DNA from 2 places in the Arthrobacter sp. zg-Y40 genome. Region 1 is predicted to be linked to the other one. Evidence: predicted binding sites of a transcription regulator. Region 1 holds the regulator's gene; the other holds the start of a gene.
The links. Region 1 encodes Rex, which represses fermentation and respiration genes when NADH is low (regulators of the CRP and FNR family bind a similar motif). Its sites were predicted from a motif close to CTTGTGAANNNNTTCACAAG; they were not measured.
Positions count from the first base shown of each region.

Region 2: the regulator Rex is predicted to act here: its motif matches at 3,139-3,158, upstream of araB (ribulokinase).

Region 1 covers NZ_JAJFZS010000001.1:630,213-634,817, forward strand. The annotation lists gene LJ754_RS02980 (hypothetical protein) at 117-791, shown strand; gene LJ754_RS02985 (hypothetical protein) at 1,130-2,419, shown strand; gene LJ754_RS02990 (redox-sensing transcriptional repressor Rex) at 2,416-3,138, opposite strand; gene LJ754_RS02995 (glutaredoxin family protein) at 3,180-3,431, opposite strand; gene LJ754_RS03000 (HAD family hydrolase) at 3,498-4,310, shown strand; gene LJ754_RS03005 (30S ribosomal protein bS22) at 4,421-4,519, opposite strand.
Region 2 covers NZ_JAJFZS010000004.1:144,754-149,358, forward strand. The annotation lists gene araA (L-arabinose isomerase) at 1-651, opposite strand, end outside; gene LJ754_RS05640 (L-ribulose-5-phosphate 4-epimerase) at 653-1,399, opposite strand; gene araB (ribulokinase) at 1,396-3,084, opposite strand; gene LJ754_RS05650 (LacI family DNA-binding transcriptional regulator) at 3,210-4,256, opposite strand; gene LJ754_RS05655 (APC family permease) at 4,392-4,605, shown strand, end outside.

The DNA of each region.
Region 1 (4,605 bases):
ACCCCGCAGCCGCTGCCGCGATAGGCTGGAGGCTCGGCTGGGGGGCGCCCCGGCCGCCCCTGCCGGAGCAACAAACCGCCCAGCCGCCTAAGACTCCAACCAGTTAGCAGGCGGACATGACTACACCTGAGAACGCTCCCGAGCCAGGTCGCGAAAACAACCCTCCACCCGCCGGTGCCCCCGGCACTCCGAACCCTTACGGATCCCCGCAGCCGGGAGGCGGCACGCGCCCCGAGCCCCAGTACGGCCAGTACGCCTCCGGGCCGTACGGATATCAGGCGGCACAGCCCTCCGGGTACGCCTATCCCGGCGGCGGTATGGGTAAACGTGCTCCCAAGGGACCGGCTCCGCGGGAAGTGGTGATCGGATCCTGGCTCATCCTCGCTGCCGGCGTCCTGAGCCTGATCAACAACATCATTACTTCCTTCAGCCTGCCCTCGCTGCTCACGCCCGAAGAGCAGCAGACACTCACAGACTCGGGCATGACCCCCACCAGCGTGAATTCCTTCCTGGTGAGCTTTGGCATTGTGGTCGCCCTGATCGGTTTCGGCTTCTACATCCTGATAGCCGTCTTTGTCCGGAGGGGGAAAAACTGGGCCCGGATCCTGGGGACCGTGTTCGCTGCCTTCGCCCTGATCGGCATCATCACCATGGCCGCCACGTACTTCACCTCACCGCTGGGGCTGCTCTCACTGCTCTCCAGCCTGCTGGGCATTGCGGGCATTGTGATGCTCTATCTCACCCCCTCCAACCCTTATTTCCGCACCACACCCCTGTACCCGCCGTATTGACCCGGCGAGTCCAGGAAGGGCCCCCGGAAGGCCCCGGACTGCAATATGGATAGTCCCGCCGGTTTGCGGCGGGACTTTTCCCTTCCCGCTGCGGGTTCAGCGCAGGGGTGGTCACACGGCTTCAGTGCCCGCGTAGCGTTAGGTATTCTCCCGGAAGCGCGGCCCTGCCCGCAGTCGCCTCCGGAGACGCCGTTTCCGCCGCGAAGGGGATCACCATGGCCTCACTTCTTCCTAACCGCCGACGCCAAAACCATCAGGGGCAACTGACAGAACCGGTGAATGATTTCACCTTCCCGGCTCCCCCGCCGCATCCGCCGTCGAAGAATCTGCCGAAGGGTATGGATAACAGCGAAGCCCTGGACAGCAACGCTCTGGACAGCGCTGCCGCAGCCGGAGGCCCCTCACGGAATGAGGAAGAAGTATTGGCCTTGTGGTTCCGGAAAGGAGTCCTGGGACTTACTGCTTGGCTGGCCGCCGGGGCCAGGGGGGTGGGCCGGTGGCTCCTCGCCGGAGCACGGGGACTCCAGGCGTGGCTCCGCATCGGGTTGCACATAGCGGCGCTTCGGCTGCGCGCAGGTGCCGAGCGGACCCAAGCAGGCGCGCGCGCCGGAGCACACCTTGTCCAGACCGGCGCCCAAACCACCTCACGCCACATCCACGCCGGCGCACACGCAGCATCCCTGCGCATCCAAGCCGGCGCCCACGCCACCACCCGCACAGCCCGCGCCGGAGCACACCGAGTCCAGGTCAGCGCCCAAACCACCTCGCGCCACATCCACGCCGGCGCACAAGCAGCATCCCTGCGCATCCAAGCCGGCGCACACGCCACCACCCGCACAGCCCGCGCCGGCGCCCACGCCACCACCCGCACAGCCCGCGCCGGAGCACACCGAGTCCAGGTCAGCGCCCAAACCACCTCGCGCCACATCCACGCCGGCGCACAAGCAGCATCCCTGCGCATCCAAGCCGGCGCACACGCCACGTCCCGCGCAATCCAAGCCGGGGCCCACCAGGTCCAGACCGGTGCCCGGACCGCTGCTGCTCAGACGCGGGCCGCGGCCCGGTGGATGCGAAAAAAGCTCCCCTCTGCCACGGGCAACCCGGTGCCCTTCATCGCAATTTCCTGTACTTGTGTTGCCGGTGCGGGCGCGCTCAACCTCGGTGACACCTTCGCAGCGGTTTCCCGCCTTCCCGTTCCGGAGTCCCTGCCGGGGGTGCTGTCCATCCTCGAACGGTTCGGCGTCAACGGTTCGCAATACGTCAGGGCCGTGGCGATCGTGGAAGTGGCCTACGCCCTGGTGTTCTTCGGCGTCGCGCTCCTGCTTGCCGTCTGCATTTGGGAAAAACGCCGCTGGGCCCAGGTGACGGCAGCCATACTGGCAGTGGCAGCTCTGGCGTACGCCATCCCGGCGGGCACAGGCGTTCAAACGGCCGCCGCAGCAGCCGCCGCCCTGGGGGCTGGCTTGACCTTCACCAAGGGCGCGGCTCCATGGTTCCGTTCCCCGCGCCGCAGCGCCGCACAGGTCGACGCGCAGCAGGACTACACCGCAGGTCACGGAATGGATAACCCGGAGCCCGACGTCGTATCTCCGGGCCGGGCAGAGCCGGCCCGCCCGGACGCTGTTTAGCGTGCCAGACGGGCCCGCGCGTCGGATGCGATCTCCGATACCTGGGCCCGCTGGGCATGGTAGGCCAGGATCTGCAGTTCCGTAGCCATGTCCACCTTGCGGATCTGGACGTTCGGCGGTGCCTGCAGCACCACCGGCGCGAAGCTGAGGATGCTGGTGATGCCGGACGCCACCAGCCGGTCGCACAGTTCCTGGGCGACGTCGGCCGGGACGGAGAGCACCGCCATGTTCGCCCGCGTTTTCACCAGCACGGTTTCGAGCGACTGGATGGGGCTGATCTTCAACCAGCCGACCTCCTGGCCGATTACCATCTGGTCCGCATCGAAAAGGGCCACCACTTCGAAGCCGCGGCTGCCGAAACCGGGATAGCCGGCCAGTGCACGCCCCAGGTTGCCTGCACCCACTATCGCCACCCGCCAGTTCAGCGTCAGTCCCAAGGCCGCAGAGATCTGCCCGCTCAGGTACGGCACGTCGTATCCCACCCCCCGGGTCCCATAGGAGCCCAGGTAGGAGAGGTCCTTGCGCAGCTTCGGGGAGTTCACTCCCGCTGCCTCAGCCAGCTCCTCGGAGGACACCCGCTCTATGCCGTCAGCGAGCATCACGGACAAGGCACGCAGATAAATGGTCAGGCGGGCCAGCGACGCCGGAGGGATATGCCGCTGGGTTCCGGGCCTGGCGGCCGGCGGGGCCTGGTCGCTGTTTGCGGTTTCCCGTTCCATAGCGGTCTGCTCCTCGGCTGAGCGGGCTTCTTCCGGCATCATCATGCCCCCAGCAGCCGTCTGAGGCGCGTTTCATCGATGGTCCAAAAATCCCTTTGCACACCGTCGATGAACAGCACCGGTATCTCCTCGCCGAAACGGGCCGCGAGTTCGGGGGCTTCCTCGGCATTTTGCTCCTGCCAGGGCACGCCCAGTTCCCCGCCCACGCGCTTGAGCACTAACCGGGCCTCTTCACACAGGTGGCAGCCCGGTCGGGTCAGGAGGACAACTTCGGGTCCGGCGGATTCGCTCATAGTTCCAAAATAGCGCCAAACCTCGCGATTTCCGCGCCCGGGCCTGGATTTGCGTAGACTCGGAATATGCCCCGATCCACTGCAGTCCGAGCCAGCGGGACCACGTCTGCAGCGGGCAAGCCGGGCGAGGCGGCCTTCTTCGATGTGGACAACACGCTGATGCGCGGAGCCAGCCTGTTCCATGTGGGCCGCAAGTTGCACCAGCGGAAAGTCTTTACCCTGCGGGAAGCCGCCGGCTTTGCCGGCAAGCAGCTGCGTTTCATGCTCCAGGGCGAGAACCTCAAGGACGTCCACTCGGTCCGGGACGCGGCACTGGCCTTCGCCATCGGACTGTCGTCGGAAGATGTCCGCACGCTTGGTGAAGAGGTCTACGACGAGATGATCGTCTCAAAAATATGGCCCGGCACCCGCGCCCTGACCCAGCAGCACATGAAGTCCGGCAGGCCGGTATGGCTGGTGACCGGAACCCCGGTGGAGGTCGCTTCGGTGATCGCGTCGCGGCTCAACCTCACGGGTGCCCTGGGCACGGTCAGCGAGGTATCCGACGGCCTCTATACCGGGCGGCTGGTGGGCGAGTTCCTCCACGGGCAGGCCAAGGCCGACGGCGTTTTGGCACTGGCGGAAAAGGAAGGCCTGGAGCTGGAAAACTGCTGGGCCTACAGCGACTCCTATAACGACGTTCCGTTGCTGAGCATGGTGGGTCATCCGGTAGCCATCAACCCGGACGCCCGGCTGCGCCGTCACGCCCGCGAACGCAACTGGCCCGTTTATGACTTCCGCTCCGGCCGCAGGGCAGCAACCTTGGGCCTGAAGTCCGCAACCGTGGCCGGCGCCGCCTACGGCCTCTGGCGGGGCTTCACCCGGGTCCGCGGCCGCTGAGCCGAAGCACGCCTTAAAAGCCGAAGCCCGCCGTCCCGGAAGACTGGCGGGCTCTGCCACAGCGGACCGGCAAACTGCACGGGACGCTGACAGCGGTCGCGGAGAAGTGGTTACTTCTTATTGCGGCGCTGGTGGCGGGTCTTGCGAAGCAGCTTGCGGTGCTTCTTCTTGGCCATACGCTTGCGGCGCTTCTTGATTACTGAACCCACAGAGTCCTCACAAACTAATTAGGAGTCACCGGTATCCATCCCCTGCGGCCCAAGGCCGCAGGGAGTGCACGCCGGTAGTTACTTGC
Region 2 (4,605 bases), on a different contig from region 1:
GAGGTCGTTGACTCCCCAGGTGTTGATGGAGACCCCGAAACGCAGCTCGGCCTCCGTCTTATCCCCTTCGGTGACCGCCACGTTGCGCATGTTGTCCCCGAAGCGGGCTATGCGCAGGTCCTGCACGGCGGCCCGGCCGGCGCAGGCGCGCTGCCAGGATGCTATCTGCCCGGTGACGGCGGAGGTGGAAACGTGGCCGACGACGGTTTTGCGGGGAACCTCGAGCCGGGTGGCGATATAGCCGAATTCGCGGTCGCCGTGCGCGGCCTGGTTCAGGTTCATGAAGTCGAAGTCGATCTCGGCCCAGGGCAGCTCCACGTTGATCTGCGTGTGCAGGTGCAGCAGCGGTTTGCGCAGGGCGTCTAGGCCGCTGATCCACATCTTGGCCGGGCTGAAGGTATGCATCCAGGCGATCACGCCAATCACTGTGTCCTGCGTATTGGCCTCCAGCGCTGCCCGGCGGATGGAGCCGGCGTCGGTCAGGGTGGGTTTCCAGACCACCCGCACGGGCAGGCCGGCGGCGCCGAGCATGTCGACAATGGCCTGGGACTGTTCAGCGACCTGGCGCAGGGTGTCCTCGCCGTAGAGGCCTTGGCTGCCGGTCAGGAACCAGACCTCGTACGGGTCCAGGGTGGTGGTAAGCGGGCTCAAGTCAGTGCGCTCCTGAAGTCGAAGGGGTTGCAGGTATTGGCGAGGGGACGTCCGGCGTGCCCTGCCCGTAGACGTTCTGGTACCGGTGGAACAGTGCGTCAATATGCTCTGGGTCGATGGGCACCGGTTCGCCCAGTTGCCGGGAGAGGTGCACTGTGCGGGCAACGTCCTCCAGCATGACGGCGGCTTTCACGGCGTCCCGGGCATCGCGGCCCACGGTGAACGGCCCGTGGTTGCGCATCAGGACCGCACGGGAACGGTGCCCGTCCAGGGTGGCCACAATGCCGCGTCCGATCGAGTCGTCCCCGATCACGGCAAACGGGCCCACCGGTATTTCGCCGCCGAATTCATCTGCCATGGCGGTCAGGACGCAGGGCACCGGCTCTCCCCGGGCGGCCCATGCTGTGGCGTACGGGGAGTGCGTGTGCACCACTCCGCCGACGGCGGGCAGATGCCGGTACACGTAGGCATGCGCGGCGGTGTCGCTCGACGGTGCCAGGCCGGCTTCGGAAGCACCGGGGACCGGCTGCCCGTCGCCGTCGCAGAGGATGAGGTTCGCCGGTGTCAGCTCCCCGTAGGCCACGCCGCTGGGCTTGATCACGAAAAAGTCGGTGCCGGGCACCCGGCCGGAGATGTTTCCGGCGGTCCAGGCCACCAGTCCGTACCGCACCAGCTCAGCGTGCAGCGCCCAGACCTCCTGCCGGACCCGGTCCGCGGCCTCCTCGAGGTCCGGTGTCAGCTCGTTCATGCCGGCACCTCCCGGACCTCGTGTGCCGAACGTTTAATCGCCTTGAGCCGGCGCATCACTTTGTTGCCGCCCCGGCCAAAGTAGTCGTGCAGGGCCGTGTATTCGGCGTAGAGCACGGAATACGCCTCGGCGCGGACCGGATCGGGGAGGTATTCGTTGCGTTTGACCCGGCCCATGGCAGCGGCGGCGTCGCGGACGTGGGGATAGGCACCGGCGGCGACGGCGGCGTGGATGGCCGAGCCGAGCGCCGGCCCCTGGTCGCTGCCGATCACGGAGATCGGCATGCCCAGCACATCGGCGTAGACCTGCATGAGGAAGCGGTTCTTGATCAGTCCGCCGGCGGCGATGAATTCCGTGACGGGCACCCCCGAGGTGCCGAAGGCCTCCACAATGGTGCGCGTGCCGAATGCGGTTGCCTCCAGCAGGGATCGGTAGACCTCGTGCGGCCGCGTCGCGAGGGTCAGGCCCACCAGCAGCCCCGAAAGTTCGTGGTCCACCAGCACGGAACGGTTGCCGGACTGCCAGTCCAGGGCCAGCAGCCCGTGGGCACCCACTTCCTCCCGGGCCGCCTGTTCAGTCAGCAGTTCGTGGACACTCAGGCCGCGCGCCGCAGCTTCCTCCGAGAGTTCAGCGGGCACGAAGTGCTTGGTGAACCAGCCGAAGATATCGCCCACGCCGGACTGTCCGGCCTCGTAGCCGTATAAACCGTCCACAATCCCGCCGTCCACCACGCCGCACATTCCGGGAACCTCGCGCAGGTGCTCGGCACTCATCACATGGCAGGTGGATGTGCCCATAATGGCGGCCATCTGGCCGGGGGCCACGGCCCCGGCGGCCGGCGCGCACACGTGCGCATCCACGTTGCCCACAGCGACGGCGATCCCCGCGGGGAGGCCGGTCCAGGCAGCCGCCTGGTCACTGAGGGTGCCGGCTGACGAGCCGAGCCGTCCAATGGGATGTTCCAGTTTCTCCGCCACAAAACCTGCGAAGTCCGGGTTCAGCGCCGCCAGGAAGTCCGGGTCCGGGTAGGCGCCGTCCTGCAAAATGCCCTTGTAGCCGGCCGAGCAGGCGTTGCGCACGTAGGTGCCGGTCAGTTGCCAGACAATCCAGTCCGCCGCCTCCGCCCAGTGGTCCATCCGCTCGTACAGCTGCGGGTCTTCCTCGAGGAGCTGCAGGCCCTTGGCGAACTCCCATTCGCTGGAAATCAGTCCGCCGTACCGCGCCAGCCATGCTTCCCCGCGGTCCGCCGCGAGCTTGTTGATGCGGTCCGCCTGGCCCTGTGCCGCGTGGTGCCGCCACAGTTTCACGTAGGCGTGCGGGCGGTCGGCGAGGCCGGGAAGTTCGTTCAGCGGCGTGCCGTCGGCGGTCACGGGGACCATGGTGCAGGCAGTGAAGTCCGTGCCCACCCCGATCACCGACGCCGGATCGATGCCGGCGGCCCGGATGGCGGCGGGCACGGCTTCCCGCAGCACTTCGATGTAGTCGGACGGGACCTGCAGGGCCCAGTCGGAGGGAAGCGGCGAGCCGGTAGCCGCCAGCACGGAGTCCATAACCCCGTGCCGATAGGTGGAGACCGCCGAACCCAGCTCGGCGCCGTCGTGCACCCGGACCACCACAGCACGTCCGGACAGGGTGCCGTAGTCGATCCCCACTACATGTGCGGGGGCTGTACTGGTCTGGCTCACGGTGACCTCATTGTCAGCGGGACCGGGGATCCGCGGAATAAGAATTCGCTGCGGATTGTGAACGGTCACATTAGTATTTCAAGCCAGACTACTCTTGCGAATGTGGCGTGCGCCACACTCCTAGATTACTTTTTGATAACGGCCGGCGGCGGCGGTGCGGTGGACGCCCGGCGGATAAGGCGCGGCGCCACATCTCCGGCCGTGGGCGGTGCCTCACCGCGCAGCTCCGCCAGAAGCACGGCGATGCACCGGCGTCCCAGTTCCGGAAAGTCCTGCCGCACCGTGGTCAACGGCGGCAGGAAGTGTCCAGCCTCAGGAACGTCGTCGAAACCCACCACACTGAAATCCGCAGGGACGCGCAGCCCGGCTTCGGCATAGGCATGGACCAGGCCAAGGGCTATGTGGTCATTTCCGCATACTGCCGCACTGAACCTTTCCTGCGCGCGCAGGGCCACGCCCACCCGGTAGCCGGACTCCGCCGTCCACTCCCCCGCCGGCACAACAGCGGGGGGCAGGTCCCAGGCGGCCATTTCCTCCAGGTAGCCCTGGCGGCGCGCCTGGGTCTCCACCCATTCCTGCGGTCCGGGCACATGCACCACGTCACGGTGCCCCAGTTCCAGCAGGCAGCGGGTAGCCAACCGGGCGCCGGCCAGCTGGTCCACGGACATGCGGTGGTCCTCGCTGTGCAGGGAGTGCACGGTGACAAAGGGAATCCGGATGGAGAGCTGCTCAATGACCTCCAAGGTCCGGGACTGCGGGGCCAGCAGGACCAGGCCTTCGACGGCGTGGCTCATCAGGCGGTCCAGTGCCGCTTCGATGGAGGCCCGGTCCGCGGTGTCGATGTGCGCGGCATCCACTACGTAACCGGCTTCGTTGGCCGCCGTCTGCACGGCCTGCAGGCTGGCCGTAGGTCCGTATTCGGCACCCGAGGCCACCAGCGCGCCAATAATCCGGGATTCCTTGGTGACCAGCGCACGGGCCGCCCGGTTGGGTCGGAACTGCAGCTCCTCCATGGCGTCCAACACCCGGCGGCGGGTTGATTCGCGCAGGTTCGCGTGGCCGTTGATCACGCGGGAGACCGTCTGGTGGGAGACCCCCGCCGCTGCCGCCACGTCCCGGATATTCGCGGCACGCCGCGGCCGATCGGAGCCAGCACCATCCACAGAGACCATAGTCGTAAACGGTACTGCACCAGCACCGCCCCGGCACCCGTCGCCGTCGCTGTCCGGTGTCCCGGCCTGCGGGGCCAGCAGTGCCGTGCCCGGGCTTCTGGACAGTGCCAGCAGACCGGTCTAACGTAGGACCTCGTGCTCACATTCTTCAATGCGCTCAAACGCATTCTGGTCGGGCGTCCTTACGGTAATGAACGCCTTGCGCACACCCTGCTTCCCAAGCGGATCGCGCTTCCGGTTTTTGCCTCTGACGCATTGTCCTCGGCTGCCTACGCGCCGGATGAAATCCTGCTGACCCTGGCGCTGGCCGGGGTCGCTGCCGTCACCGTATCCCCGTGGGTGGGTTTGG